4 regions of the Clostridioides sp. LIBA-6622 genome follow, and region 3 is predicted to be linked to each of the others. Evidence: riboswitches for the same ligand, from Rfam matches in the RefSeq annotation. Region 3 holds a riboswitch; each other region holds the start of a gene.
What was found. A riboswitch is a leader RNA that binds a small molecule or an ion and turns the genes downstream of it on or off. The one in region 3 is predicted to bind cyclic di-GMP.
Positions count from the first base shown of each region.

Region 1: it holds a riboswitch for cyclic di-GMP, as region 3 does, so the genes downstream of both, ACTG47_RS17525 (Cys-Gln thioester bond-forming surface protein) here and ACTG47_RS15245 (M60 family metallopeptidase) in region 3, are expected to answer to the same signal.
Region 2: it holds a riboswitch for cyclic di-GMP, as region 3 does, so the genes downstream of both, ACTG47_RS10365 (SH3 domain-containing protein) here and ACTG47_RS15245 (M60 family metallopeptidase) in region 3, are expected to answer to the same signal.
Region 4: it holds a riboswitch for cyclic di-GMP, as region 3 does, so the genes downstream of both, ACTG47_RS18600 (type II secretion system protein) here and ACTG47_RS15245 (M60 family metallopeptidase) in region 3, are expected to answer to the same signal.

Region 1 is NZ_CP196998.1:3,748,893-3,757,362, reverse strand. It holds gene ACTG47_RS17535 (polysaccharide deacetylase family protein) at 221-985, shown strand; gene prdC (proline reductase-associated electron transfer protein PrdC) at 1,376-2,689, shown strand; cyclic di-GMP riboswitch class II at 3,101-3,186, shown strand; gene ACTG47_RS17525 (Cys-Gln thioester bond-forming surface protein) at 3,202-5,391, shown strand; gene prdR (sigma-54 dependent transcriptional regulator PrdR) at 5,762-7,522, shown strand; partial or broken gene ACTG47_RS17515 (D-proline reductase (dithiol) proprotein PrdA) at 7,960-8,382, shown strand.
Region 2 is NZ_CP196998.1:2,143,408-2,151,877, reverse strand. It holds gene ACTG47_RS10400 (autorepressor SdpR family transcription factor) at 1-116, shown strand, start outside; gene ACTG47_RS10395 (SdpI family protein) at 97-738, shown strand; gene ACTG47_RS10390 (carboxymuconolactone decarboxylase family protein) at 999-1,331, shown strand; gene ACTG47_RS10385 (hypothetical protein) at 1,861-2,025, shown strand; gene ACTG47_RS10380 (hypothetical protein) at 2,423-3,268, opposite strand; gene ACTG47_RS10375 (ABC transporter ATP-binding protein) at 3,370-4,131, opposite strand; gene ACTG47_RS10370 (ABC transporter permease) at 4,142-6,472, opposite strand; cyclic di-GMP riboswitch class I at 6,987-7,080, shown strand; gene ACTG47_RS10365 (SH3 domain-containing protein) at 7,165-7,656, shown strand; gene ACTG47_RS10360 (hypothetical protein) at 8,008-8,406, shown strand.
Region 3 is NZ_CP196998.1:3,240,532-3,249,001, forward strand. It holds gene ACTG47_RS15240 (cell wall-binding repeat-containing protein) at 1-889, opposite strand, end outside; gene ACTG47_RS15245 (M60 family metallopeptidase) at 1,101-7,028, opposite strand; cyclic di-GMP riboswitch class I at 7,150-7,235, opposite strand; gene ACTG47_RS15250 (cell wall-binding repeat-containing protein) at 7,457-8,470, opposite strand, start outside.
Region 4 is NZ_CP196998.1:3,984,272-3,992,741, forward strand. It holds gene ACTG47_RS18585 (PilN domain-containing protein) at 1-1,405, opposite strand, end outside; gene ACTG47_RS18590 (type II secretion system F family protein) at 1,420-2,628, opposite strand; gene ACTG47_RS18595 (GspE/PulE family protein) at 2,640-4,316, opposite strand; gene ACTG47_RS18600 (type II secretion system protein) at 4,495-5,001, opposite strand; cyclic di-GMP riboswitch class II at 5,162-5,247, opposite strand; gene ACTG47_RS18605 (ribose-phosphate diphosphokinase) at 6,090-7,040, opposite strand; gene glmU (bifunctional UDP-N-acetylglucosamine diphosphorylase/glucosamine-1-phosphate N-acetyltransferase GlmU) at 7,134-8,470, opposite strand, start outside.

The DNA of each region.
Region 1 (8,470 bases), 510 kb from region 3:
AATTTCTCCAAAATAAAAACAATATATACAGAAAAATAAAGGTAAAAATGTAAAAAATATTAAAAAATTAAATAAATGAAGATTTTGAAGCATCTAACTAGAACAATATAGGCTTTGTTTTTTTACTTATTGTCTTATAAATTAAATATTACAGTACTTTTTTGAGCTAAAAAAAAATAAATTTTAAATATAGAAGAAATTATTTAAAAGGGGGAATTGTATGAAAAGAGAAGTCAAAAGAACTAAAGCTTTGATATATAGTGTTTTATTTTTTTCATTATTATTAGTATTAATATTTGCTCTTGTTTATGGAATAAAGTACATATGTTCCAATTCTGATAACTCAAAAATGCCTATATATAAAGTTGATACAAATGAGAAAAAAATAGCTTTAAGTTTTGATGTTGCGTGGGGAACTAATAATATGGATGAAATTCTAAAGATTTTAGATAAACATAATGTAAAAGCTACTTTTTTTCTAGTTGGTAGCTGGGTAGATGATAATCAAGATATTGTAAAGTCTATAGATGAAAAAGGACATGAAATTGGAAATCATTCAAATACCCATGCGAATTTGAAAGAAATATCAAAAGAAGATATAAAAAAGGAAGTAGAAACTACATCAGGAAAAATATTTAATATAACAGGAAAAAGGACTAATTTGTTTAGACCACCTTTTGGAGATGTAAACAACAAAGCTATGGACATTTGCAGTGATTTAGGTTATAAAGTAATTAAGTGGGATGTAGACTCTATAGATTGGAAAGAACTTGGTCCAAATCACGTAATTGAAAAAGTAATAAAAGAATCTCAACCTGGTTCAATAGTTTTATTTCATGCTAATATAAATGATGTAGATAACTATTTAGATACTATAATAAGTAAACTTAAAAAAGATGGATACAGTTTAGTAAAAGTATCTGACTTATTGTATAAAGATAATTACATAGTTGATTCTAATGGAGTGCAAAAACCTAGGAATTGACAAGCAGTAAATGTATATTTTAAGTAAAGTTGTGGTAAATTATATAGTATATGTTAGAAAAGTGTCGATAAAAAGACGGTGTCTATTTATTGACACTTTTTATGCATGTATGCGATATCAATAATTATAGATTAAATTGATTAAAAAAGTGTCTAATAATTGACTTTTTCAAAATGAGTTTAAATGTCTAAAAGAAATTATGGATGCTGTAAGATAGTATTTTCAAAGGGTATAAGTTTGTTTAAAAGTTGGCATAGAAATTGCTTTGTTAATAATCGATATGTTCTATAGAAATAAACAATATGTTAAGACATTGTAATAGAAAAACAACATTAACATTATTTGAACAAGCTTATAAAAAAAATTAATATACTTAAGGGGGCGTACTAGTTGAACAAACTATATTCTATTTTATTAAAACAACACGTTGGTGGTCCAGATAAGCCAGTAGTAAGTGTTGGAGATGTAGTAAAAAAAGGAACTCTAATCGCAGAACCAGCAGGATTAGGGGCAAATATTTATGCCAGTGTTAGCGGAAAAATAAGTGAAATAAATGACCAAGCTATAGTAATTGAAGCTGATGAAGTGCAAGATGATACTTTTGAACCATTAAAAGGAGAAGGTATACTTGACCTAATTAAAGAAGCTGGAGTTGTGGGAATGGGTGGAGCAGGATTCCCTACTCATATAAAATTAAACATAGATTTAAAAGGTGGAACAATATTAGCAAATGCTGCTGAATGTGAACCTTTATTAGCTCATAACATAAAAGAAATAGAAGAAAGACCAGAAATAGTTTACCAAGGTATAAAGTATGCTATGGAAGTTACTAATGCTGGAAAAGGTATGCTAGCAATAAAAAGCAAGCATCCAGAAGCAATAGCAGCATTCAAGAAAGTAATAAAGCCAGGAGATAACATAGAAGTTGCAGAACTAGTTGACATGTACCCAATGGGAGAAGAGAGAGCGATAGTAAGAGATGTTCTAGGTAAATTACTTGAGCCAACTCAATTACCTTCAGAAGCTAATGCAGTAGTAATAAATGTAGAAACGTTAACTAGAATAGTAGAAGCTGTTGAGAAAAAAAGACCAGTTATATCTAAAAATGTAACTGTAGTTGGTCAATTAAACAGTGGAAAAGAATCTATAGTATTTGAAGATGTGCCAATCGGAACTACTGTTGGAGAATTAATTGAAAGAGCTGGTGGAATAAAAGGTGAATATGGTGAAATAATCTTAGGAGGACCTTTCACTGGTAAAGCTACTACTTTAGATACTCCAATAACTAAAACTAGTGGTGGTATAATCGTTACTATGCCATTTGTTAATGAAAAGAGAAAAATGGGTCTTTTAGTCTGTGCATGTGGACCTAATGAAGAAAGAATGAGAGACATAGCAGCTAAAATGGGAGTTACTGATATAGTATCAGTTCAAAAATGTAAACAAGCTCAAGAAATTAAAGGTGCATTAAAATGTGAAAATCCAGGACACTGTCCAGGACAAGCTCAAAAATGTATAGAATTTAAGAAAGCTGGAGCAGAAGTTATATTAATCGGAAACTGTACTGACTGTAGTAATACAGTAATGGGTTCTGCACCAAAATTAAAATTAGGTGTATATCATATTACTGACCATGTAATGAGAACAGTTAATCACCCATTAATAAGAAGAATAAAAGGTGATGTAAGATTAAAAATAAAATAATATAAAAATATATAATAAAACATCCTTGGAAAAAATTTTAAAATTATTTTCAAGGATGTTTTTTGTTGTGATATGTCGATAACATTAACGAATAATATAAATAATATGGAAAAAATAGACAAAATATAATATATACTATATAATAGTGGCAATAGCTATTAAAATTATATTAGACAAAAACAAACTCAGATATGTGGCCATATTGACATATAAAAATTGAATTGAGTCAATTATCCAATAGAGTTAAGATTTTTTGTATTATCTCAAGATACTCTAAAGTATCTTTTTTAGTGTGGAAATAAGTTTTTGTCTCTTGCTAATAATTTTAGAATGTTCGTAAAGAGTGCACTTAAAAAATAAAAAGTATTACAAAAAAATAAAAAGTATTACAGACATAAAAATTACTAAAAACCTATTTATAGAAACTGTGAAGTATATCTTAAATTTGGGCACTTAAAAGATATATGGAGTTAGTAGTGCAACCTGCTATAAATATAAATAGGAGGAAAATCTTGAAAATAAAAATTAAAAAATCAAGTATAGTTAGTTTAGTAATTGCTTTTAGTATAGCATTTACTGCATTTGCACCAATAATATCTTATGCTGACGAAGTAAGTGGAAAAGATACAATACTTGATGGAGAGAAACCATCAGGAGGAGAAACACCAGACGGAGAGAAACCATCAGGAGGAGAAACACCAGACGGAGAGAAACCATCAGGAGGAGAAACACCAGATGGAGAGAAACCATCAGGAGGAGAAACACCAGATGGAGAGAAGCCATCAGGAGGAGAAACACCAGATGGAGAGAAGCCATCAGGAGGAGAAACACCAGATGGAGAGAAACCATCAGGAGGAGAAACACCAGATGGAGAGAAACCATCAGGAGGAGAAACACCAGATGGGGAGAAGCCATCAGGAGGAGAAACACCAGATGGAGAGAAACCATCAGGAGGAGAAACACCAGATGGAGAGAAACCATCAGGAGAAGAAATTCCAGATGGAGAGAAACCATTAGATGAAATTATACCATCACAAGAAGAGGAAGAATTAGAAGTAGAAGAAATGAGTTTGAATAAGAATATTGAAGATATTCTTAATCTTACTATATCTCAAATAAATAAGCTTGTATATAATTTCTGGGGAGACGAAAATGATGTAAAAACAGATGGACAGTCAGAAATTAATGAAGTACTTACTTCAAAGGATGGAAATACTAGTCTTTGGTATAATGATAAAAATTCAAAAGTAAAGAATACTTTTTTATTAAAAGAAACAGATGGTTCAGATAGACCTTATTTTAATATAAGATTTGATGAGAATACAAAAACTTTAACTTTCGATTATGTAATAGAAGGTCTTATAGGTGGAAGTTCTAAGGATGGTAAATATGTAATAGAAGGTGAAGATGGAGACCAAACTGCATTCTGTTATAATAATCATTTAAAATCTCCAAGTAGTGAACATAAGAGTCCATATTTACCAGCAGAAGACTTTAATGGTCAAGAAAATCAAAATGAAGATGCAATTAAATCTATACTATATGCAGGTTCTGAGTTTGATGGATTTGGATATAAGCAACAATTTAATTTAGGTGGAAAAGAATATGAAATTATGGCTCATTCTGTTACTCAAGATGCAATTTGGATTACACTTGGACAAATGAATGAGCAAGAAAGACTTAAGTTATATCAAAATACTATAAAACTTTATGATAGATTTATAGCAGATGCAAAAACAGAAGAAGAAAAAGCTGAGTATCTAAAAGGCAAAGAAGCAGCAATAAATAGAAAAGCTTATTTAGAAGCATTATTAGAAGCTGGTCGTAAGGAGTTAAAGCCAAATGATACAGGAAAACCTAGTTTAAGTAATGGTTTAACTGATATTAAATTTGATAAAAATCAAGATGGAACTTACGAAACAGAAGCTGTAGCTCTAGTGGGTTATAGTGGTGTGGTTAAGTTGAAATTACCAGATGGAGTAACTGCTTATGATGAAAATGGAAATATAATAGGTACAGGTGAAGTAGAAATTTCAACACAACAAAAGTTTAAACTTAAGAGTGTAGATAAGCCAGATGTAAAAGATAAGATATCTGCGTTATCTTATGATTATATTTTCCCAAAAGCTATTCAATATTTTAAGACAGTTTTCGATTTTGGAAAAAAAGACCACTCATCTACACTACCAGCTAGTAAGCAAAATTTATTGAGCTATACAATAGAACAAAAAAGTGGTGAAGAAGTTAATTTCAATATAGGTGTACCAACAGATGGAAACCCAGATGTGAATCCACCAATACCACCATATAATGGTAATGATAACTCAAATGGTCATAAACCTAAACCATCACCACCAACAGATGACACAGTGATAAATCCACCAGTGCCACCAACAGATGATACAGTGATAAATCCACCAGTACCACCATCAGATGATGATACAGTGGTAAATCCACCAATACCACCAACAAATGATGATACATTGGTAAACCCACCAGTGCCACCATCAGGTGATGTAGTGGAAAATACATCAGTACCATCAAAAGATAATACAATAGTAAATCCACCAGTACCACCAACAAATGACACAGTTGTAAAATCACCAAAAACAGGTGATGAAACTCAAATAGTGCCATATGTACTTATTGGCATTATAGCAATTTGTGGATTGGTATATCAAACTAAAAGAACAAAAAATTAATATGAAGTATTGTTTGTTATTAAATTTAAAAATATATTGTCTCAAATTGATTTAAAATCACTTTGAGGCATTTTTTTATGTAAGTATAACCTTTTTGAAAACATATGTTAATTGTTTTGTGAATAGAAAAATAACTTGAAGGTGAAAATAGTATTGAAAAAATAATATACTAAGGGTATAATTCATTTGGTTTCATTTGTATAGATTTAAGTGTTAATTTTAGTATTTACATGAATTTATATTAGAAATTTGTATATTAATAACTTAATAAATTTTAATATTAATTATTTAATGAATTGTTATTATGATATGCTAGAATAAATATATATAAATAAGTTTTGATGATGTACTACTATAAAGGGGGGACTTTATGTTTTCGATACCAGAAGTAAAAAAAGTAGAAGAGGTAATGGATACAAAATTTACAACTATAGACGAAGACACAAGAATTGAAGATGCAATAAAAGAAATGATAAAAAGCAATACAAAAACTCTAATGGTAATAGATTCATCTGGTGAATTAAAAGGTATTATATCTATGACAGATATACATAATCTTTATGACATGCATAAGAAGTATGACGGTCAGCCAGTAAAACTTATAATGAAAAAAGATGTAATATATGTCAGTGAAGGTTTAACCTTAGATGAGTGTAGAGATATAATGATATTGAAAAATATAGGAATTCTTCCTGTTCTTAGAGACAATAAAATTATTGGAGTCTTAAAACAAGAGCATATTAGAGACTATTTATATATGCATTTAGAAGACTATGGATTGACTTTGAAATATATTATAGGACAAATTAAAGAAGGAATTTGTGCTATAAATAACGAAGGTGTAGTTATATTGTGGAATAAGTTTATGGAGGAAAGGTATGATATAAAATCTGAAGACATAGTCGGTCGACCGATGAACGAATTTTTGGAAAATACTATTTCAGAAAAAGTATTAAATAGTAAAATCGGTATGAGTGACTTATATTTTACGGATAAAAAAGAAAATATGTATGCATTAGTTCATGCGAATCCTATATTTTATAAGGAAGAATTTATTGGTGTTGTATGTACAGAGGTTGATGTTACAGAAGCAAAGATACTTTCTCTTGAACTTGAAAAGGTAAATGACACATTGAAATATTTAAAGAATGAAGTTAAAAACCTATCCAAAGGTAGCTTTGATAAAATTTTAGGTAAAAGTTATAAATTGGAAAAATCGAAAGCGATTGCAAAACAAGTAGCTAGAACCAATAGTAGTATATTTATTTGGGGCGAAAGTGGTACAGGTAAAGAAGTATTTGCAAGAGCTATTCATGATTATAGTGAAAGAAAAGGTCAATTTATACCTGTTAACTGTAGTGCCATACCAAATGAGTTATTTGAAAGTGAGTTTTTTGGGTATGAATCAGGTGCATTTACTGGAGCAAGTAAAAAAGGTAGAATAGGTATATTTGAACTTGCAAAGGATGGAACCGTATTTTTAGATGAAATTGCTGATTTACCTCTTAGCATGCAGGCTAAGTTGCTTAGGGTGTTGCAAGAAAAAGAAATAAGAAGAGTTGGTGGAGATACTACAATAAAAATAAATCCTAGAATAATATCGGCTACCAATAAAGACTTAGAGAAAATGGTAAAGTCAGAAAAGTTTAGAGAAGATTTATATTATAGATTAAATGTTGTGGAGATAAAGATTCCACCACTAAGAGAAAGAAAAGAAGATATAGGATTATTAGTTCATAGTTTTTTAGAAGAAATATGTAAACAAAACAATAAATCTGTTCTTACAATTAGCAAAGATGTAATAGATATATTTCAAAATTACAGATGGAAAGGCAACATTAGAGAATTAAAAAATACAATTGAAAATATGGTTGTTTTATCTCAAAACTCTAGAATAGAGGTGGAAGATGTACCAAGTTATATGATGGATTCCACTAATAAGAGTATTGAGGAAGAGGAATATCCTTTAGATTTGACAAAAGCTACTCAAAAGATTGAAGTAAAAAATATAACAAAGGCACTTAAAATGTCCAACGGAAATAAAGCTAAAGCAGCCAAAATATTAAATATACCAAGAACTACATTGTATTATAAGATAGACCAATATAAAATAGATGTGTCTAAAATATGACACATGACTAAATTTTGACAAAATAATAAATATAAGTCTGAAATATAGTGAAATCAATGGTTGTAACAATGATGTGTATGTAGGTGTGTTAAAAAAAATGAAAAAGTGTTGATAAATTGACACTTTTTTTTGTTTGAGAAAATGTTTACATATATAAAAAATAAACTGTTTTAAATAAATATTTATGTGATATTTGGCTAAAAATAGCGATAAGAGGAGAATCTATTATAGAAAAAATCTTTTTGTTAATAAGTTGGCATAGGAATTGCTTATATATAAAGTGACTTCAAATGAGAAAAAAACAATAATTTTGATGACTTACGTGGTTTAAAAATCTTAACACTTAGAGCTGTTAGTAGGGAACAGTAAAAATGTTGATTATTAAAAGTGTTAAGATATCAATATAAATTAAAAATCAAAAGAAGGAGGCATTTTATATGTCAATAACTTTAGAAACAGCTCAAGCTCATGCAAATGACCCAGCAGTATGCTGCTGTAGATTCGAAGAAGGAACAATAATAGCACCAGAAAATTTAGAAGATCCAGCAATATTTGGAGATTTGGAAGATTCAGGATTGTTAGTTATACCAGAAAATCATTTAACAGTAGGTCAAGTATTAGGAGCTAAGTTAACAAAAACTTTAGATGCTTTATCTCCAATGACTACAGATAATGTAGAAGGATATAAAACAGCAGAAACAGATGTTGAGGAGTCTACTGAAGAAGAAGTAGAAGTTCCAGTAGCACCTGTAGCTACTTTGGCACAAGCTACAACAGGTCAAGTAATAAAAATACACATACAAGAAGGTAAAGATATAAACTTAGAGATACCTTTAGCAATTGCTACTCAAATGGGAGTAGTACCACAAAAATAATAGTTAAAATACAACTATTTAAGTAGGTTTTAATTTACTTGATTCCTCAGTTAAGGGGTTACCTGTTGAGGAA
Region 2 (8,470 bases), 1.1 Mb from region 3:
AGTATAAAAATTTTATTTTCTATGAAATAAACATTTCAGTTTTTGAAGAGGTTATGCTTTGGTTTTCACAATTTATGGAGAAGGGAGAAAAAGATGATGAAAAAAGCGATAAATAAACAATTTATTTTATCTACATTAATATGTTTTATACCATTTATTGTATCAATATATTTTTACAATAGACTACCAAATGAAGTTGCAATTCATTTTGATACTTATGGGAATCCAGATAACTATGCTCCAAAGTTTATAGCAGCTTTCGGGGTACCATTATTAATGCTATGTGTTCACTTATATACATGGTTTAGAATTAAAAATGAACCTAAAAAGGCTAGTTTTTCAAATGTTATGCAAAATTTATCAAAATGGGGGGTTGCTATACTTGCAGTCATTTTACAAATAATGATGGTTTTGTATTCAACAGGAATTAGTTTGGATTTTAATTTTTATACAGGATTGATTTTAGGAATATTAGTTATTTTATTTGGAAATTATCTTCCTAAATGTAAGCAAAATTATTCTATGGGAATAGTTTCACCATGGGCTCTTAATGATGAAGACAATTGGAATAAGACACATCATTTAGCTGGCTGGATTTGGATTATTGGTGGGATATTATTAATTATTAATGCTTTTACGAGTATCCCTTTTTATAATATCTTTGTAATTTTTGTAATTGTAATATTTCCATTTATATATTCTTATTTGCTATATAGAGCTTCAATTAGAAATAACTAATACAATCAATTATTACCATAATATTTAGATAAATATAATACATTTCAGAGCTGAAATATATAATTAAAAATTTACTAAGATATTTGTTTTAGCTCTGAAAAAATATTATTTAATGAAATTAATATGGTTTATTCAAAATTTTAATAACTTATATTAATTAGTTTGTTGAATATAAGTTGAAAATTTGTATTTAATGTTGAAAGTATAAGTATAGTGTGCTACTCTTATAAGAAATTATTTATAAATATAGGAGGTATAACATGAATACTAAAGAAATGAAGGAATATAGAGAATTTTACAATAAAAAATTAAGTGACACAGATGAATTTTTTAGAGTATTTGGAAGCCTTGATGATAAGACTTATTCAGAAGGAGCTATAAGTAAAAAAAATAAAGAACTAATAGGATTAGCTATTTCTATTTTAAGTAGATGTGATGAATGTATTTGTTGCCATATTGAGGGTTGTGTTAATTCTGGGGCAAGTAAGTATGAAATTATAGAAGCAATAAAAATAGGTGTAATTGGTGGAGGCTCTATTACATATCCAAATGCAAGATTTGCGGTAAAGATTTTAGAAGAGTTTGACATATAACTTTAATAGCAATAATTTATTTATATTTGTAGCATTGAGTTATTTAAAATTATACTAAATTTTATTCTTATGATTTTATATTTTTATTAAATTTTCCTAGTTGTATCCAAAAATTCGAAAATACTTTTAAGATTTAGAGTATTTTTATTACAGGCTATATTAAGAATTATATAGTGTTGATTAAATATGTTATATTTTTTATTATTTAAAATAAATTGAATATTGGAATAATTGTATTTATATATTTATATTTCCATGTAATATATATTTTATAATTCATATAAATTTTAATAAAAAGTTTTGGCAAATAGATTAAATAAAGTTTTATTTATTGTATTTTATTATCAAGTTTACTACAAATTAAATTGTCTATTTTTATTTATAGAGTAGAATAAACTGTTTTTGTTAAGAATTTTGAAAGTAAAATCAGACTAAAAAAATAAAGGAACTAATTTGTCTAACGTTTATTGGTGAAAAATAAATATATAGAAGTTATAATAAATATATAAAAGTGTATGAGAGGTGTTATATGTTTGGTAAACCAAAAGAAAGTGTTAGATTTCTAGACTTTAATGATGTAGCAGAAAAGTTTGGGGAGAAAAAGGCTGTTGCAATTTTTGATGCTATAGCTGGAAAAAAATCTAAAGAACATATTATCAAAGATATAGAAAAATTAGTAAAAAATGAAGTTTAGACATTTATAAGGTATATTGAGCTTGAGGGTAGCTCTTTATACCTTCTTTTTTATTATTTGATTGTATTTTAATGTTTTAGATTATGTATATGTCTTTGTATACATAGTATAGGGCTCTTAATAAATAGCATCTAACTTTAGATGAGCGAATTAGTTAATATCCTGTTAATAATATAATTGAAAAATCATCAAGATTTTTAATCTGAATTTTCATAATCAAGTTTTTCTAAATTTTAAAAATTGTGTTTTCTTTTTAAATAAAAAAACTTATTGTTATAGAGTAATATTTATATAGCAATAAGTCTTTATCGTTTAAAATTGTAATTAGTTTCACATAAATTATGATTTAGCAGTTAACCATATATAAGAATGATTTATATAGCTAAAAATTAAATGCTTACATTAAATTATTTTTTAATGTATTAAGATTAAGTTTTGAATCTTCATTATCTTTATTAAAGTATAACGCTTTATTTAAATATTGTTGAGCTTCATCAAATCTTCTATGAAACATAAGTATAACTCCTTTTAAGTTATATATATTACTTGCATTTTTTTTGTAGTCAGAGTCCTTTTTATCTATATATTTTAAAGATTTGTTAATTGAATTCAAAGCATTGTATATTGCATTTGGATAATCAGGATACCCATCAAAACGCATGTAATTACATGCTTGTGCATAATAAAGGTCTGAATCAGTAGGATTAATAGTAATAGCTTTTTTTAGTATGATGTCGACCTCTTTAAAGATTTCCAGTCCATGATCATCAAGTTTAAGTTGAGCAAAATCCATACTATTAATGCCAAATTCTTTTTTAAAATCTTCGTATAACAAGAGCTTGTATTTATTATTTTCTACTATAAAGTATCTATTTACCTTTAAAGATTCATCTTTTTTATAAAGAAGATTTTTTATCTCAAAAGTTTCTTCTAATTTAACCACATTTTTATACTCTTTACCATCATAGTTGTACGTTTCTATAGTTTTCTCTTTACCTATTTTATAGTTAATTATTCTTTTTGTTTCAACTAAAATATTTTGAAATTCTTCAAGATTCTCTAAAATAATTTTTTTCTTGCTGTCTTTACTTAATAAACTATATGCTGTTTCATAGTCGCCAGAGTTCATTCTATCAATATATTGTTTTGCTACTTCACTAGCACTTTTTTTTGGGGAACATCCTGCTAATGATATTACAATTGATAATGTTAAGAGTAAAGTTATGCCTTTAGTAATATTCATAATGCAATCACCTATAATTAAATTTTATTAATTATATTTTAGCATCAAATATTGAATAAGTCATTAGCTTTAAAGTACATAAAGTGAACAGTTTAATAAACTTAAAAATCTAACTCTGATAACCAACTTATTAGTTTATTTTCTCGTTCTTTTAAATTATTATTATTAAACTTGCCTAATTTAATTTCTCCAACAATCATACCATCAGACATAAATAGTACTCGTTCTGTCTTTATTGCTACTTTAGCATCATGAGTTACAATCATAATAGTTGTACCTAATTGATTAATATCTGTAAGAATATCAATTATTTCATTTGTTAACTTGGAGTTAAGTGCACCTGTGGGTTCATCTCCAAATAAAATTTTTGGGTTATTAATTAAAGCACGGCATATAGAAGCTCTTTGAAGTTGACCTCCAGAGACCTGAGTAATATCTTTATCTTTTATTTCTAGAATATTCATTTTTTCCATAAGTCTTGTTGCTTGTTCGTTGATTATTTGACGACTTTTTTCTTTATTTAAGTAAGCAGAAATAATTATGTTATCAAATATATTTAAATTTTTAAGTAAATTACTTTGCTGAAAGATAAAACCCATATTTTTTAACCGAAATTTTGATAATACTTCTTCTGACATATTAGAAATCATTTCACCTGAAAATCTGACTGTACCAGAAGTTAATCTATCCATTCCGCTTATGTTATGTAGTAGTGTTGATTTACCAGAGCCAGAAGCACCCATAACAGATATAAATTCACCATGTTTAATTGACAAATCTATTCCTTTCAAAACTTGTTGTACATTTCCTTTACCAATAGTATACTCTTTAATAATTTTTTTAGTTTCTATAATATTATTCATAACATACTCCTTATTCTATAATAGACATAATTTTTATTTTATTAATTTCTCTACTAATTAATATAATTGTAGTAAATACTGTGAGAGTTAAAACTGATGGACAAAGTACATATACAATTAATGGATTTACTACAAATTGGAGATTGGAGATACCAGAAAGTAGTAATCCTGATATTTTTTGTCCAAGTGTATTTGCCATAACAACACCTAAAATAGTTCCAATTATAAGTACTAGTAAAGCTCTAGTAATATATTGAATGCGTATATCTTTAGTAGAAAATCCTAAGCTAAGCATAATTGCTGTTTGTGGTGTATCTTTAGCTATGAGCATTTTAAAAAACATTGATGTAATTAGTGAAGAAATTACAATAGATATAACAATAGCTAATTTTATAACAAGTCTTAACTGGTTGATAACAGAGCCCAATGTCTGATTTATATAATTATTCATATCAGTAATTTTAGCAGGGTAATAACTTATGCTATATTGCTCTAATTTATCGGCTACATTGACTCCAGATTTTAGATTTAAATTTATAATATGCCATAGAACATTATCTTCACTAGATGGTAGCATAGCTTTTGCAGTCTTACCACCATGTGTAATGTCTTGATATATACCACTAACAGTTAGAATTACCTTTTTATCTTTTGAGAAAATTGATAATGTATCTCCAATGCTTTTTTTTAGTTCATTTGCATTTATAACGGATAATGCAATTTCATTTTCTTTAATTGGAGCAGAACCTTTTACATATGTCAGTGGGAAAGTTTCAAAGTTTCCATTTTCTATTTTAATATTTTCTACTTTACCATCTTTATTTTTTATTTTATATGAACTTGTTGTAAAGGATTCATATTTTTTTATATCATTGTCATCGCTGATTTTTTGTAATATGGAATTAAAAAGATGCTGAGTTTGTTTTGTTTGAGGTAAGTCAATGCGAATATCGCTCTTGCCAGCGCCCATATAAGTGATAAATTCAGGTGATTGAATAGTATTTAAAAAATTAATTGGTACAATCATAAGGAAAATACAAATCATGTATACAAAACAAAGCAACCCATAGACAGTAAATTTTTTTACCACTTCATTTAATCCCAAAAATATGTTAGTATCTGTTATTTTATTTTTGTGTAGTTGAAAGATATAACCATATTTTACCAAGTTAGTAGAATGGCTACCTCTTAATGCATCAACTACAGATATTTTTTTGAATCTTTTAAGAATAATTTTACAAAAGAATATAACACTTAAAAATACAAGAACTGAACCTATAAATGGAATAAGAATGCTAAAAATGGTTTTATCTACTGTTCCCATATAAATATAAATATTTTTTGTAAAAAAAGGTTCTATAAGTAATGAGAGTATGTAACCAAGAAAACTTGCAAAAGATGCAATTAAAAGGTATTTTATCAAATATAGTTTTTGGATGTTATTATTTTGAATACCAATAGCCTTCATAACACCAATTTCTCGATAATCTTCTTCAATTGTTGTAATTAAAGTAAATCGTAAACATAAAATAGAAATTATAATAAGAAGAATACTAATTAAGATAACAATAGCAATTACAATTCCATCAGACACAGAATTTAGTAGTTGGTAAATAGAATAAGTTATTGATGTACCTGTTTGAGGGAGCTCAGTTGATTGATATAGTGCCTCAAACTCACTAATTTTATTTATATCATTTAATAGAAATTCGATTAAATATTCACTTTCTCCTAGATTAGACTTTAACATGTTCCAATCATTATCACTGATTAAAAAACGCTTTGAAGTAACAAGAGAAGGGTTCATTTGTGAGTCACGTATAAAGTCTTTTATTGTAAATTCTATAAAGAAATTACCATTAATAATTTTTATTGTGTCTCCTTTTTTCAAATTGCATTGCTTCATGTAATATACAGGAACTCCTATTTCTCCATCTTTTATTTGCATTATTTGATTGTTCATATCTAATAAAAAATCAAATTTATTGTTTTGCTTCGTAAAACTATTTTCTAGTACACTATTAGCTTGACTTTCTCCTTTACCTCCTAGAAAGATATTAGCTCCATTTATATTTAAAAGTTCAGTAGTTTGCTGTTTTTTTACATATGGAGTTTTAGTTGAAAATTTATCAATTTTTTCTTGGTCTAATTTACCAGAATACATTTGGACATAATGTGGTGTCTGAGATTTTTGAAACAAGGCAGTCACTGAATCAGTGAGTTTTATAGCGATATTTGTTGCACTAGATGCTAACATTGATGCAAGTAAAATAAAAATAAATAGAGTAATTGTTATTACTTTATTTCGTGTTAAATCTTTTAATAATATTCTTTTTAGCATAAATAATCCTCATTTCTTAAAAATTTTATATTGAATATTTTAGATTTAGTTCATAGCAGTTATAGATATATAAGATATAAACTGACCGTCAGTCTATAATGATAATATTATAATATATTTATTTTGTCAAGTCATTTAAAAAATAAAATATACATGTCTTATGATAAAGCCTTTAAAGAGAAGGTACTATAAAAGAGATTAGTAAAAATTTTAAAAAGGGAATAATTAATATAAATTATTTTTAGGCTCTATTAATTAATAATTTTTTAGATTAATTGAATATGTAAAAAGTTATTGATTATTTTGATATATTGATATTTATTGAAAAAGATTTGTTAAAAGTAGAGGTATCATATATAAATTACTATTTTTTGGATGAATTATGAAGAACAATAATTAAATTAATAAATATAAAGATATTTTTTGGTTATTATTAATTAAAAATTTAATTTATATTTAATTAATATAAAATTTGAGAGAATATCATTTTTAAATTGTTTAAATTATGTTATTATTCAGATATAGGCAATATTAGATAAATCTAATGACGCAAAGCTATAGGGACTAAAATCTTTATATAATAAAGGTCATGTCAGCCAGTTGCCAAAAAGATAATAATTCTTTTTGTTAAAAGTATTTTTTAAAGTTATATATTTTTAATAACTTAATATTTGGCAAGAGGAGGGCTTAAGATGATATCTGAGTTAATGTTAAAAAAATTTGGCGAATCAAGCATCAATTTTAAGACTAAGATTAAATTAAATTTAAGGGAAAGACCAGACATAAATAGTATGAAGTTGAAAAGTATACCAGAAGGTAAAATTGTTAAATTAAAATGTGTTGATGGAATATGGGCAGAAGTTGAAAGTAATTATGACAAAGGTTGGTTACTTTATAAATATCTAGAAAAATTTAGCAATGCTAAAAAAAATAATAATAATGACATGATAAAAAACAGAAAAAAGAATTATGTAGGAAATATAAGAACTAATGGTTTAAGTTTAGAACTTAGAAATGATAGAACATTAGACTCTAGAATTATAACTACAATTCCTGATGGTTTTAAGGTTGAAGTATGTTATAGTGTGGGCAAATGGGCAAGAGTTAATATTGATAAAAATGGAAACAGATATTCTGGATATGTATATAATCAATACATAGAAGAATGTTTAAGTTTATCATAATTGGATACTAGTAAGCTTTAAATATACTAAGAAATTTCAGAAAAAGAATCCTATTCATGGGATTCTTTTTCTTTTGTAAAAAACATTATTATAATATTAAATAGAATAAATTAATTAAGTAATTTTAATTTTAAATGGAAGATTTAAGTAAAAATAAGCTTAGCGTGTATTTTGTATGTTAAGTATCATAAATTAATATTGATTTAAAAAAGTTTAATAAAAGAAAGAATTGATGGAATAAAAATTATGTTAAAGATAAGAGAATATATAATAAATTTGAAAAAAATTGTAATTTTTAGTTTCATATATATTATAATAAATTAGATATAAGATTTTTATGAGGGGGAAAATATGAAAAAAAAGAAAACATTGATTGGGTTAGCCATATCTTTTTTACTTATAATTAGTATTATAAATCCATTACAAGTTAATGCAGAAGCTATTATTGATTCTGGTGTATACATTTCTTCAACACAAGAGAATTATAAATCTAATTATACTAGATTTAAAACTATTAAATCTAAAAGTAAACATAAACGTAGTAGGTCTAGTAAAAGCAGAGTAAAATTGAAAAAAAGAATGATAAGAACTAAAAATTATGGACATGGAACTTTAAATAAACATAAAAATCAAGGCATAAGAAGACATAATATTCTATCAAGATTGATATTTTCAATAATGGTTATATTTATTGTTATAGTTTTAATTGTACTAATATTTATTAAAAGGAAAAAGAAGAAATTTTATTAAAAAGAATATCACTTTGCCAACTGTTGATGTTTATTTTATAGCATGATATAATTTAATCGGAATA
Region 3 (8,470 bases):
TATTTCCACCATTATTATTGTCATCTGAATTATCTGGTGGTAACTCATCTGGTTTAGCTAGCTCATTATCAACTACATACTCTAAACTTTTTGGAAGGGTAACTTCAACATACTTACTTATTGTAGCCTTTCTTCCTTTACTTGATTTTTGTGATAATCCAAGCTTCAATACTATATTTGAACCACTTTCCTCTGTTTCTTTACTAACAACAGAGTAGTTTATTCTAATATTATTTAATAAGTATTCTAGTGCTTCACTCTTTTCAACCTTATATTTTTCAGGGTCAGTTTTGCTAGTACCACTTCCACCAATTGGTTTTACTTCATTTTCATTAACAAGAGTAAATACTAGGCCTTCACTAGAACTTATACTTTCAAAGTCTACAGACTTATTATTATATGTAACAATTTTTAAAGCTGGTTTAGCATCTGTCCCATTTCCTAATACTTTATACTCAGCATTTGAGTTACTACCAGATTTCTTTACAGAAATCCTTCCTATACTTAATATATCTCCATCTAGTAAATCTTCACTTGATGTAACATATATATCTAATGTAGTTGTATTATTTCCTTTATTATAATCTGCTCTACAAGTTGCATTAGCATTTCCACTTTTTATCTGTTTTGATATATTATCAGACCACTTAATCTTTTGACCTAGTTCATTATCTATTACTTCAACCTCACCTTGCACCTTTATACTAGCTTGAAACGAATACACTATATTCTCTACTGATTCCACAGAAATATCTATAGTATTCACCTTTTCATATGTCTTTGTTCCTTGCAACACTGGAGCAGCATATGCACATGTCGCACTTCCAGTTATAGCTACTGCCATACTCGACACTGCAACAGTTCTTATAAAAGATTTTCCTTTACTCATTAACACCCGTCCTTATCTATCATCAGCTAGATGAATAAAATCCTTTATCCATCTAGCTTCTTATATTTAATTTATAAATTACCCTAAATTTATAGCTACATTATATATACTTTATTTTTGACAAATTGCTTTTTTAAAACTTTTTTAGCCACTACTCACATAAAATGCCACATATCATACTGCTATCTTAGTCTTTTCAGATTTTCACATACTATTTGTCTCTGACAATATTGCTCTTTACTTTATTATTTACAGTAATTACCTTCTTATCACTTACATCAATAGTACTTCTTGTAGCCTTTCTAGCTTTACTATTACTATCAGTAAGACTTATCGTCTTTAACTCATCATAAGTTTTAGCTCCCACAGGTACATACATTGTATCACTTACAAATCTTTGACCTACTGGAGTATCTCCTTGAAGGTCATTGTATCTATAAAGTTCTGCCTTAATCTTATCACTTAAAGAGTCAAAATCTTCTTTTGGCATATAATAAACCCATGTGCCTTTGCTTATCTCACCTAATTGTCCATTTTTTGGCACATCTGCAAATAAAAGAGCTTCTCCAGAGATAGTTTTATTGTTTTTATCTATAAGTAATGGTAAATTAAATGCTGGATTTCCACTATATTCCCCTGTAATTACTATTGAACCTGCTGGAATCTTGGCTGTTTCATCTTCACTTGTATTAGGGTCATCACTTTGATAGATATAATCCTCTGCTAACTTTCCAATTCCATTAGTACGAGTTTGGTCTACACTATTCACTGTTCCAATCTCTATATTATCACCTGGAGGTCCTATTACATCAAGCTCTGCAACTTCTATATTAGACTTATTGTTAGATATTAATTTTACATATCTAGCCTGATAAGTCCAAAGATTACCATCTTTATTAAATGTAACTCTAGCTTCATTATCTTGGTCTTTTCCTCCACCAACTAAGTCTTGTCCATATTCAAAAGTTCCTTGACTCACATCTTCCCAAGTTTTTTTATCATTACTTACTTGTATCTTGTAAGTAGTCAATGGACTGTATGTTGTGCTAGTATCCTTTCTAAGGTTAAATAGTCCTTTTAGTGAGAACTTTCTAGCTTCTGTCTTTGGTTTTGTATACTTTAATCCAACTATAGGTAATGTCTCTTTCATATCTACTATTATATATGGATTTTCTTCTACATTTATATCTGGGTCTTTTTGTGGGTCTTTGTTCCATTCAGCTTTACTAATTCTCTTTCCTTTATAAGTAGTGCTTGCATCATTATCCTTTATATTATCAATTTCAGGATTTTGTAGTGGTCCATGTGAGTCATTTTCAGTTCTAATGTCACCATCAGAAATAGTGTTTGTTATAAATGACCATGCTGACTTATTAATTTTTCCTTCATCTGATAATTTTACAGTACCAACTTCAAACTCGTCTGTTGGATTTAAGTGATAGTCATATGCAACTACTTTATATGTAAATGCTCTGTTATTAAGAGGAGATATATTGTCAATAAATTGAGCTTTACTATTTCCTTTTGCATCCACAAAACCTACTGTTCTATATTTTACTTGAGTTCCATTTTCTCCATCTAAATAGTTTCCATCACTTCTTATTATTTCATATCCCAATATCTTATCTTTATCTTTATCAACATCTAAATCTATAGCTATCTTATTAGATTTAACTAAAGAGCCACTTTGCACTCCATCAGCAAAACTAGCATTTACCTTAGTATCTTCTGCCATGTTAGATATGTTTTCGTTTAAAATCTTTCTTCTAGCCCCATCATTTACATACTGTATCTTTCTAGTCTCTTTTTCGAACTTCTTACCATCCATTATACTGTTTAGCTCTGGTGTAATCTCTACTCCCCATGCCTTAAAGTAATCTCTTAAATCTTTTTCAACAACACTTGATGCCATAGCAACTAGCATTTGGTCTTTTGGCAAGTTATTTATTGGGTCATCACTTGAAAGTGCTCTGTATTTTCTAGAAATTTTAGCATAGAATGAATCATTACCTAAATCAGCATCTGAATTATTCTTTAACATTGAACCAGTGAAATCATCATCATATGCTAAATGTAATTGCCATAACATTCCAAGTCTTTCAAATACGTTACTTGGTATTCCCAAACTATTTGAAGTAACATGTTCATATATCTTATCCATTGTAGAACCTTCAAGTCTTGAATGTGTCTCATCATCAAATGTCTGAGCAAGTAGTGCAAGTACATTGTTACTAGTCTCACTATATGTCATCTTACCTATATCTGTAACATGCCCTATCTCATGACCTATTCCCCATCCAAATAAACTTCCTCCACTAGCTTTTCCATTAGCATCTATTTGGAAAGGTACTCCATTCATAAGCCCTGGCACTGAACCGTATTCCACTCCTACATGTAGACCAGAAGCATACATAAATGCTCCAATAAACATTCTTTGATATTTTATGTTCATACGAGACTTTGGAGCCATATCATTTTTAGTTATATTAAACTCATTATCGTCTATAGTTCCATTACCATCTAAATCTTGTGTCTTAAATACTCCTCTTTCAGAGTATATTAAATCCATAATTTGTTCCCATGCAAGCATGCTATTATATAGTCTATCTACTTGTGTGTTTAAATCAGAATTTCCTTTTGATATTCCTTGATATACAGCTGTTGCTGGAACATTTAATGTCACTTTGTCACTTTCAATATCAGTAGTGTTTAGTACACCTGTTGTTTCTGAATATCCATATGAATTACCAATATTCGTTCCTGGATAGTATGGTTCTCCTTTTATATCATCCTTATATTTAGCTAATTCTTCTATATAAGTTTTTATTTTTTCTTTAGACTTAGAAACTCCCTCAGGGCTATTGTCATTTATCATTCCATTTAAGTTAAGGTGTGGTATCTTAGTAGCTCCTGCTACACGCACTTTTATATCTCCACCACTTGGAGTATCATAAGGGTATCTTATATATAAGCTTCCTCCACGTTCTGCATCTAAGCTGTGAAGCTTACTCAACTGAATTACATTTTTACCAGTGTTAAGGTTTATTTCTCCACTCTTATATGCTCCAGACTCTCCATAGTATTGTGTATATATTAACTTAGGAGTCTTACCACTTTTACTTCCAACATATATCGTAATTTCATCTCCAGCTCTAGCAGCTACTCCCAATGCCTGCCAGTCATTTCCCATACCTAAGTTATTCGACTTAACAGTATAGTTTCCACTCTTATCTTTATATTTTCCTGATACATTTATATCTTGATTAACAGTAGTCACATCAGTAAGTGTTGCTCTATCATTATATAAGTCTTGAGCTAATTTTAATTCTCTTTCTATAACCGTCTTATATGGATGATATTCTCCACTTGCTGTATCTGGAGTATTAAGTCTATCTTTTAGTTCTGTTATTTTTTCTTGAGTTATACCTTTTTTTAATTCAACTTGTAAATCGTCTGTAAATAAGTCTCTTACCTCTTTTTCTATACTGTCATACTCATAGAATTTAAGCTCTGATATATTAGATTTATATGAATAAGAAGAACAAACACTAACTTGTATCTTAGTCGCATTTATTGGTTCTTTTAATCTAACCATCACGTATTTATTATTATTTACAGGGTCTGTCTTTGTTTCAAAAGGTACATCGCCTAAATTATGTAATTGACCATTTTCATCCCAATAGCGTATCTCAAAGTCATTTATTGTCTTATCAGAAACATCAAATCTAGGTGTAGCCATAAAAGTATCCATAGTATATGCTTTATCAAAAGTTATGATTGGACCTCTATTTGTTCCCTCAGCAGCATTATATTCTGGAAAAGTCCAATGTGTTGTAAAATCTCCATCTACTATATTAAATTTATCAAATGGATTTTTATCACTATATTCACTTTTATCATGTCCAGCTGGATAAGTTACATCTACTATATGATTAGTTGGTATTCCAAATCCAGCATCAGACTTAGGAGTGTTAATCAGTCTATAGTTAGGTGTTGTTGGTGCATCTACACTTTCAGTTGTACCTAGATATATTTTAGACATTCCACTAGTTCCCAAGTGGTTAGTAGCTGTCATTCTAACTTCATATGTTGTATTATCCTTAAGCCCTTCTATTTTTGAACTTGTTCCACGAATAAGTTTATCGTTGTATTTTATCCAAGAACCATTAGAACCTTTTTCTCTGTAATATAAGTCAAAATCTTTAGCTTGTTTATGATTTTTCCAACTTACATCAAGAGCTTTAAATCTTCCTTTAATACTTATGCCTTCTGGTGGCTCTGGTTTTGTATCTGGAACAACTTGAAATTCTAATATACTATCTGGGCTAAATTGTATTGGCTTATAGTTTGAGTCTACATTTTCTGGTACTCCATCTAAATTCTCTGATGTTGCATCTTTATATCCACTAGACCAATCACCATTTAATGACTGTATACTAACTCTATATAGACCATACGCATCTATATCTCTAACCTCTATAGAATTTTTGCTAGTTTGTAATTTTTTAGTTGATAATACTTTTCCTTTGCTATCAATTGTATCTAATATAAGTTCATATGCAGATACATTCACTTCATTGTTCCAATAAAAAGATACCTTTTCATTTCCAACAGCAGTACTAGTCGCTATTTTATTAATTTTAGGTATATTCATATCTGGCTTTGGTATTTCTTTATAAACATTATTTAAAAACTCAACTTTAGATATTTCTGCAAGATTTCTATCATTAGCAGTTGTAGCTGTTATTTTTATAGTTATCTTTTTCACTGCTACTTGTTTACCAAGATTTATCACTATATCGCTATTTTGAACATCTGCATATGTTTCTAAAGCTGACCTACTATATGTAGATGTCGTAGAGTTGTCATCTTTACTAATATTATTATCTTCTTTTGGTGTATCTTTGTCTAAATCAGATTTATCAGTTGATGAGCTTTCTTTATCATTACTTTCCTTATTATTGTTTTCTTGCTCATTTGTATTAGAATTTGATTCTTCTTTATCATTTTTTTCTTCTTGAGTATTATCTGAGTTATTATCAGATTGCTCTGTATTTTCTTCTTTATTATTTACTTCTTCTTGCTGTTCTTCTTTTAAAGTTTTTACATACTCTTTATTTTCATAAGGAATCTCTTGAACATTACCATCTTTATCTGTAACCTCAACTATTCCTTTTGCTGGAGCACTCCCTTCAGGAGCTTTAATATTTATAACTTCCATATCAAGTGCTTCTGATAACGCTATATCCATCACTGCCGGTTTTTCTTCTGATATTTTATCCCCTTTATTTGCTGGAGATATTGTAACTCCACTACTTTCTCCACTAAACAAATCTTCTACAGTACCCTGAATATTTGTATCACTATTTTCTTCTAATGTTACTTTACTTGTATCTACTATAGGATTGGTAGGTACTATACTTTCCAGACTATTTGCATTTTCATTTTGCCCTAGATTTTTATGTACATAGTCTAGGTCAGCAATATCTACCTTTCCATCTCTATTTAAATCATATTCTTTTTTATTTGAATCTATATTTTCTAAAACTTCATTATAATCATTTTTATCTACTTTTCCGTCTCCATTTACATCTCCCATTAAGAATAGTTCATAGTTTAAAGGTTTATTTTTATTATCTACACTTGCTCTATTACTTAATAAAACCCTTTGAGAATAACTTGATATATCAATATCTTTAACTTCTTTACTCTTAAATCCACTTCCAGAGACTTCTACCTTGTATTTTCCAACAGGTAAATTACTGAACATAATATTATAATATGATATATTTTCATCTTTATCTTTTACTTCACTTCTATTGGCAGATAATTTTTTGATAGTATAGCCTATAGAATCTGTTCCTATATTTATACTTCCTGAATTTTTACCTCCAAGTTTTATTATCCCACTATTGTTACTACTATCTTTTAATTGTAGTTGTATATCAGTTATACTTTCTGATTCATTATTTTTGATTGGAAGTGAAAAATTTAAATCCACTTCTAAATTTCCCTTTAGCTTTTCTGTAACTGATTTTTCAACTGACCTTAGTTTCCCCTCTAATATAGGCTCTGCAAAAACATTCAATGGTGCACTACACATAGATACTGCTAGTACACAAGATATTGCCTTTTTCATGAAATAACAATCCTCCCTCAATAAATCTTTAATTTTCCATGAATTTAAATGCTATAGTTTCAGACAATAAAAAAAGACACTCAAAGAGAATCTTTATTATAAATAAAAAGAACTTGCTCTTTTTAGCAACTGGCTGATATGGCTTTGTAAGCTTTAATCCCTATAGTTTTGCGTCATTAGATTTCCCTAATTTTGCCATTTAATTTTCAATGCTTTTATACCCATTTTATACTATATTTAAACTTTTTAGTACAAATTTTTTATATTAAAATACAAAAAAAGAATATTTATATTATTATGTTAATATAAATATTCTTTATCATTATAAATACATTACTTAGATGTTATTTTCTAATTATTATCTTATTACATATTTCCATCACTTATATATACTATCATTATCAAAATATCTAACTCTCGATAAATACTTATTCTTTATATCTTCCATAAAACTCATGTGTTGCATATATCGTCTTATCACCTGTCATAGTTAACCCAAATCCCATTATCTCATATCCTTTATGTAACATATTTGTACCTTCCTCAGGATTGGTCTTCCACTCATTAAAAATAAAGTTTCCTATATCATCTGCATCCCTATTTGTATATACAGGTTTGTCTGGGATTTTATACTTAATTATATTTTCCCCTTGAACAGAAATGTACCCAGACTTAATCTCACTCCAATCTAAGTATTTCAAAAAAGTAGAATACGAATTTTTACCATTTATAGTATGAGATAAAGTCTTTTTATTTGCCATTAAATTAGACCAGTCATTTGCTAGACCTTCTAATCTACTTGCTACAGATAACTCTCTTACACCATTTTCTTTTCTGTATTGTTTTGTAAGAGCATATATTTTTCCCTTTATCCTATCCTTAAATACCTTATCATTTGGATTATAGTACAATCCTTGTTGATTTGGTGAGGCTTGATTTATACATTGCTTGATTACATTTTGATTTATTCCTCCTAGTACAGTCAATTTATCTGCACCACTTAAAATACTCTTATTGCTACCATTTTCAACTAAAACCACAGGTGCATTTTTTGCTATTGTAGAAGCTACCAATGCATCAGTTAGTTGCATACCTTTACTTAAATAAAATTCTTTACTGTCTTTATAAAATTCTTGTATAACTCTTTTATTTGTGTCAAATCTATCTGTTCCACCCAATCTAACAGAATTTGTACTCTTAACCAGTTCATCACTTATTATCTCGCTAGAACCAAGTGCATAACTCTTTAATCCTGTTGTATCAAATCCTACACTGCTTCCATCTGTAAGTATTATAGGTACTCCATCTCTTGCTGCTACTGGCGATGCACTTATTGCATCTGCTTCTCCTGTGATTCCATTAGCTATAATTACCTTATCGATTGGTTTAATTTCTTTGATTTTCTCAGCTATCTTCACACTCGTATCAAATCTATTTTCACC
Region 4 (8,470 bases), 740 kb from region 3:
TTTTATTTCCATCACTATTACTTTTAGTGTTTGATTTTGTTTCATTACTACTTGATTTATCTGTGGTAGTCTTATTGTTATTTGAGTTTTCAGTTTTATTAGTAGTTCCAAGATTTTGATAAGTAGTTGATAAGCTTGTTAGTTCAACTCTATTTGGAGTATTTTTATCTATATCATCCAATAAATTTTCCCACTTTACCTTTTTCCCAATTAACATATCATATACTTTTATTTCTTCAGTTTTACTTTTTATCATTTTTTCTATGTTTCCAATCTGATAATATGCAGATTCGATATTTCTTATTTCATCATTGACATTTTCAAGCTCTTTATTAGCTAAACTATTTGAAAAAATCAAACATAAATATGGAATAGCAAGAACTAAAATAACTATTGGAGCTATTTTCAATATGCTTTTCACTTGTTTGGCTTTCATCTGTTTTTTGAGTATATTCATTGGTAAAAAATTTATATTTTCAAAATCTTTTTTACCTTTAGGTTCTATCATGCTTCCTAGAAGCTCTACAATTGAATTTATATCATCTTCGTCTATATCTCCAGCTATCATATCAGATATATCCATTATCTCAGTAAGACCTTGAGAAACATAATTTGAAAATGCAGAGCTAAAAGCCTCATAAATCAATTTATTAGAATATCTTTTTCCTAATATTAATATGGTATCTGTGACCTTACCAAAGTTTCTTGACGAATAGTAATTCATAAGACCTTTTGATTCTTCTACTACATTTAATAATTGCATTTCCATATCTTTTGCAGTTATTCTTATAGGTATATTATCACTAATAAATAAAGTATCTTTCTTATATATATTTATAATTGTACTATTGTCACTTATATTTGTTACCATTATATCGTTGTAATCTAAATTTTTAAGAATTCTTAAATAAGCTGTTGATAACGTATCTATTCTATCTAATATTAAATCGAACTCATGCATTATCTCTACAATTGCATTTATTTCTTCTTTTTTTATAGCTCCAATGATAAGATTTAAACTTGACTCCTCACCAGTTGAATTATCTGATGTTTCACTAGATACTTCATATGAAAACACATATTCTTCTGATTCCAAAGCCATCATCTCATCCATTTCTAGCTTCATAAATCCGTCTAAATCCTTTTTGTCCATCTTAGGGAGTTTTTGGGGTTTTAGAATTACATCTCTTGTATTTAAACAAAAAACTACGTGTCTTGATTTTAACTTCACATTTTCTAATGCGTATCTCAATAGAGCATACTTTTCCTTAGAAAAATCTTGTGCAATATCCTCTATTGAAAACGCATTAAAATTTTTTATATAAAACTTATCTTTATCATGTTTATATCTGCCCTCAACTATGGAAATAGAATCGCCATAATATGATACATAAACCTTGTTCATTTGTCCTTTCCCTCCTACATAGCATCATATATACTAAGCATTGGCATAAATATTGATACAACCAGTACCGCAACTATAATACCAACTGCAATTATTAAAACAGGTTCTATCATTGATGCCATCCTATTTAAATAAATTTCGGATTCATACTCATAGAATTCGGCCATCTGTCTGCTTATATTCTCTAACTCCCCTGTCTGCTCCCCTATAGCTATCATCTGTACTAATACAGAATCAAAATATGTATATCTCTCTAAGTTCTCTGCTAAGCCCTCACCTCTTGTTATTCCATCTTTAGCTGATGCCAAAATCTTTTCTGCCATGGTGTTATTTACACTGTCTATAATATAATCAAGCCCTTGAACTAATGGGTATCCTGTTGATACAAATAGATACAATGCTCTTGAAAACCGTGTAGCTACCATACAATTTATTCCTTTTCCTAAAATAGGTATCTTATTTATGACTCTATCTTTATGTGCTCTACCAATTGGTGTTTTTAGATATTTCTTAAACTGGTAAATAGATAATATAATAGCTAGAAGTACTATTATCCAAAACTTCTTCATAAACATACCAAACCCCATAACAATTCTTGTTATAAGTGGAAGAGATGCCCCTACTGTTGTAATTGAATTAACCATCTTAGGTACCATAAATGCTGTAAATATAAAAATCATTACAAATGAAGAAATTAAAACTATTAGTGGATATGTCGCTGCATTTCTAAGTTTTTGTTTAATTCTATGTTCACTTGAATAAAATGAAGCCATACTTTTTAGTACTTCATCTAATTTACCTGTGGCCTCACCTGTAGCTACCATAGCACCAAGTAACTTTGGAAACTTTGATTTTGATGAAAGCATTGAATCTGCAATAGTAGAACCTATTTTTATTTCTGCCACTATACGATTAATTTCTTCTCTCAATGTAACATTAGTTGACCTTCTGGCTAATGTTTCTAAGCCTGAGATACTATTTATGCCAGAAGATACTATAATAGCAAACTGTCTACAAAAGTGGCTTATCTGGTCAGCTCCTAAGTCTTTTTTTCTCTTCCTACTAAAGGCACGTATGTTTTTACTTTTGCTTTCTTTAATTTCGAGAACTCTAAGATTTCTTTTTCTAAGTAAATTTCTTGCTTCATTAAAATCATTAGCTTCAATCACATCAGTTTGCTTTTTCCCATCCTCTTTTATCACTGTATACTTAAAACTTTTCATAATATCATCCTTTAATCAGTCATCAAAATTATTCTAATCATTTCTTCTACTGTTGTCTTTCCATTTAAAACCTTTTTAACTATATCCTCTTTTAGACTAATCATACCTTGTTGTCTAGCTACCTTTAAAATTTCTCTTTGATTGGCAGATGAATCTATTAACTCTTTTATTTCTGGTGTTATTTCAAGCATTTCAAATATACCTAGACGCCCCTTATATCCTGTATTATTGCATCTTTCACATCCTTCTCCTTTATAAATAGTTACTGATTCATTTATATCAATACCAAGAGCTTTTTTTTCCCCAATATCTGCTTCATATGAAACCCTACAATGCTCACAAATTTTTCTTGTAAGTCTTTGAGATATTACCCCTAAAACGGATGAGGTTATCAAAAAACTTTCTACATCCATATCTAAAAGACGAGAAATTGCTCCAACTGCTGTATTTGCATGTAATGTACTTAAAACTAAATGTCCTGTAAGAGAAGCTCTAATTGCTATTTCCGCAGTTTCAGTATCCCTTATCTCTCCGACCATTATTATATCTGGGTCTTGACGCATAAAAGCTCTAAGCCCACTAGCAAAGGTAAGACCTGCTTTTTCATTTATTTGAGATTGATTTACACCAGGTAATTCATACTCTATAGGGTCTTCTATAGTTAGGAGATTCCTATTTTCCGTATTTAATTGATTTAACATTGAATATAATGTAGTTGTCTTTCCACTTCCAGTAGGCCCAACTACCAATATAAGTCCATAAGGAGTGTTTATCAACTCGTCATATATCTTAGAGCCATGCTCATCTATTCCTAGTACTTCTTTGCTAACCATAAAATTACTCTTATCAAGAACCCTCATGGCTATCTTTTCATCCCTATTAGTTGGCATTGTAGAAATCCTAAAATCTATAGGTTTGTTATCTACTTTTAAATAGATTCTGCCATCTTGTGGGATTCTCTTTTCAGATATATTTATATCTGACATTATTTTGATACGACTTACTACTGCTTTGTATGGCGCTGAGTTCATTCTCATATATTCCCTTAGCATACCATCTATTCTAAATCTGACACGCATGTAATTTTCGCTTTGTTCTATATGTATATCACTTGCTTCCATTCTTACTGCATTTTCTAGTATGTTGTTTACTAATCTTACTATTGGAGCTGCGTTTACATCTTCTTCAAGTATTACTGTTTCTCTTACTCCACCAGTTCTATTCTTGTTGTACTCAGTCATTGCCTTATTTATTTCTGAATGAGCATAAGCATGACCTATTGCTTTGTTTATATCTTCTGCACTCGATATAAATATTTCTACATCTTTTCCTGACATACGTCTTACATCTTGAACTGCTTCTCTATCTTGTGGGTCTGACATGGCTAGACATATCTTGTCTCCATCGATTTTGAATGGAAATATCGCATATCTTTTGCATATATTTTCTGGAACCATTTTTGTAGCTAATGTGTCTATTTCTGTTCCTTCTAAAAATACACTTTCTATATCCAAAAGTTCTTTTAATACACTTATTAATAAGTTACTATCTATAAGACCTTCTTGTACTAGAAATTCTCCTAGTCTTTTTCCACTGTTTTTTTGCTCTGATAATGCCCATTTAAGCTGGTCTTCTGTTATGTATCCTTTTTCAACCAGTTTGTCTCCTATTCTAACTTTTTTAGCCACAGATTTCACTCCTTTACTATCTCAATTATATCATCATTTATGATTGTATATTAAAGAAAATAGTATAAAAGACAGGAAGATTTTCTTCCTGTCTTTTTTATTAAATTTATGATATCTTACTCAATGTGTATATAATTTTAACTCTTTTTTGAATACATCTAAACATTTTATATGAATACTACATATCAGTATTATCTATAAGTACTATATATATAATCCCATTTTTTACGGTATTATCTTTTTCTAATGGCTCAGTAAGTTCAGTATCTTTTTTATTCTTATATATTTTATTACCTAAATCACTCAATAACTTATTTGTTTGTTCTTTTGTTAATGTAGCACCTTCGACTTTATTATCCTTAGTATTACCTATCTGTAATACTAATTTATTGCCAACAGAAAGCAATTGATATTCTCCACCTATATCTGCTTTATCAGGAAGAGTCTCCATATAAGCACTTAAACTACTTAAAGTACCATCAACAGGAACTTTATTATTATCTGAATAATAAGACAATGCTGCACTCTTAACTGAACTATAATCAGACTCAACACTTGCTACCTTAGCCTTATTTATATTACTAAATAAAGCTGGAACTGCTACTACTGCTAATATACCTATAATTGCAATTACTACCAATAATTCCACTAAAGTGAAACCTTTTTTATTCTTTCTTAACTTCATTTTTATTCCCCCTCAATTTTTTTAATTAATACTTACTTATAATATATCTGGTTAAAAATCTAAGTAAAATTATTTACACGTACTAACCAGATTTATTTCTAGCATATAACCATTTTAAAACAAAAAATGCTATGAAAATAAAAGTATCCATAAATAAATACAATTCCATAGCCGGTTGCACCACTAACTCCATATGTCCCAAGGCGCCCAAATCACAGAACATACATCAACGTTTCTATTTTTATTAAATTCAGGGTAATGCATAAAATATATACATATCCACTTATATTATATAATAGTTACCAAATTTTATCAACTAAGTTTATATTATTTATATATACCAATAATTTACATATTGAAACACAATTACTATAAATATTTATACTATACAAAAAAAGAAACATCTCCCTACAATTATCATATATCGTAAGGAGATATTTATAAATTATCATTTAGTTTTATCATTGTCATTTCCATCCTTTGCTAATATTTATTTGAAAGCTAGAAGCTATTACAATATAGTATTTTATTAAAATCATCTATATATAAACATTCTATCTCTTTTAATTATGATTCAGTCACAATCACTATATAAATGAAATTCTTCATTTACAGATATGCTTATTGTGCAAAATTACTTTCTTTACAGTAACTTTATATAATCCAGAACCCTCTCACAAACATTAAAGATATAGAATAGATACTATTTTCAATTCTTATAAATAAACTTTCAATAGATTTTTTTATTTCTTCTAGATTGTGACTGAATCATTTAATTATTAGGGGTTCATCTTCTGACCTTCCCATTGGAAACACCTCTTTCTTTATTTATATTTACATAATACTACATAATCTGAAATTTTTCAATACTTTTTCTAAATATTTTTTATATTCATAATATTCATAATATTATATGTTTTTTTATACTTATTTTTTACTTAACTACATCTAAGTTTTAAACTATAATCCTTACCTAAAATTACATACATACTTCTAATAATAAAAAATAGCTATATAAATTAAAATATCAAAAAAGAGTTGCTCAAAAGTTTTATATCCTTTTAAACAACTCTTATAAATCTAATAAATTAGAATAATTTACTTACTGATTCGTTAGAGAATATCATTCTTATAGCATCACCAAATAAAGGAGCTACAGTTTTTATCTTTATCTTATCAATTCTTTTCTCTTCAGGAAGTTGTATAGTATCAAGAACTATTAACTCACTTATCTCTGAATTAGAAATTCTTTCAATAGCTGGTCCTGATAATACACCATGAGTACAACAAGCATAAACATCTTTTGCACCAAACTCTTTAAGTGCATTTGCCGCATTAACTATTGTTCCTGCTGTATCTATCATGTCATCTAATAGTATAACATTTTTACCTTTAACATCACCTATTAAGTTCATAACTTCACATACATTAGCTTTTGGTCTTCTCTTATCTATTATAGCTATTGGTACTTCTCCATTTAAAGTATTAGCAAACTTTCTTGATCTAGTAACACTTCCTAAGTCAGGAGATACTACTACTAAATCTTCTATTTTCTTTTCATTGAAGTAATCTGCTAATATTGTTCCACCTAATAAATGGTCTAGTGGTATATCAAAGTATCCTTGTATTTGAGCTGCATGTAAATCCATTGTTAATACTCTGTCTGCTCCAGCAGCAGTTATTAAGTTTGCAACTAATTTAGCAGTGATTGGATCTCTTGCCTTAGCTTTTCTGTCTTGTCTTGCATATCCATAGTAAGGAATAACTGCTGTTATTCTTCCTGCTGATGCTCTCTTTAATGCATCAATTAAGATTAATAACTCCATTAAGTTATCATTTACTGGACTGTTAGTAGATTGTACTACAAACACATCACAACCTCTTACTGTCTCATTCATATTTACACATATTTCACCATCACTGAATGTACCTACTTCACAGTCTAGCACTGATACACCTATATAGTCAGCTATTTTCTGTGCTAACTCTTTCGATGAATTACCTGCAATAATTTTAATCTCGCTTCCGCTAGTATTCATTTATGTAACCCTCCTGAAAATTTTAAAATCTTAACGAATATAATTTATAATAATTTCGAGCTAAATTTATTAGCCAAAATAATAAACTAATAATTACTTACCTTCTGCATCTTTTTGGTTCTTCTTTTCTACCCAGCCTTCTTTAATAACTTGTCTTTCTCTAGCTATTGCCAAAGCTCCATCTGGAACATCATGTGTTATTGTTGAACCAGTTGCTATATACCCTTTTTCTTCTACAACTACTGGTGCAACTAGGTTAGAATTTGAACCTATAAATGCGTTATCTTTTACTACTGATTTAAATTTATTTTTACCATCATAGTTTACAAAGACAACTCCACATCCAATATTTACATTTTTACCAACATGTGCATCGCCTATGTAAGAAAGATGAGAAGCCTTTGAACCATCTTCTATAACAGCATTTTTTACTTCAACAAAATCACCTATTTTTACATTGTTTCCTAAGTTACTTTTCGGTCTTAGATATGCATATGGTCCAATAGTAGTATTTTCTCCAACTTTACTATCAATTATAGTTGAATTTTTTACTTCTGTACCATCACCTATTTCTGAATTTGTTATAGATGAATTTGTTCCAATTATACAATCCGAACCTATCTTTGTTTTCCCTTGTAACATAACGCCTGGATATATTATAGTATCATTACCTATCTCAACATCAGATTCTATATAGGTAGAGTTAGTGTTTATTATAGTCACTCCATTTACCATATGAGATTCATTTATTCTTCTTCTCATAATCTCTTCTGCTTTTGATAATTCTACTCTTGAATTAACACCCATAAGCTCTTCAATAGTTGAACCTGCAAATGCACCAACTTTAAGACCTTTGTCTCTCATTATTTTAGCAGTATCAGTTAAATAATATTCGCCTTGTGCATTGTTATTATTTAACAAGTCTAATGCTTCTCTAAGACTCTTACCATTAAAACAATAAATTCCAGAGTTTATCTCACTTATCATTTTTTCTTCTGAATTTGCATCTTTTTGTTCTACTATTCTAAGAAGGTCACCCTTTTTATCTCTTATTATTCTACCATAACCTGTTGGATTTCCAACTCTTGTTGTAAGAACTGTGGCATGATATTTATTTTCTATATGATATTCAAATAATTTTTTTAAAGTCTCTTCCTTTATAAGTGGAGTATCTCCACAAAGTACAACTATTATATCTTCATCATTAATATATTCTTTAGCCATCTTTACAGCATGCCCTGTTCCAAGCTGTTCTGTTTGCATGGCTATTATAGTTTCTTCTGCTAATTTTTCCTTTACTACTTCAGCTTCATGTCCCAAAATCACAACAGTATCTTTTACACCTGATTTTTTTGAAACATCTATAATATGGTTAACCATTTCTTTTCCACATACTTTATGAATAACTTTTGGGTATTTAGACTTCATTC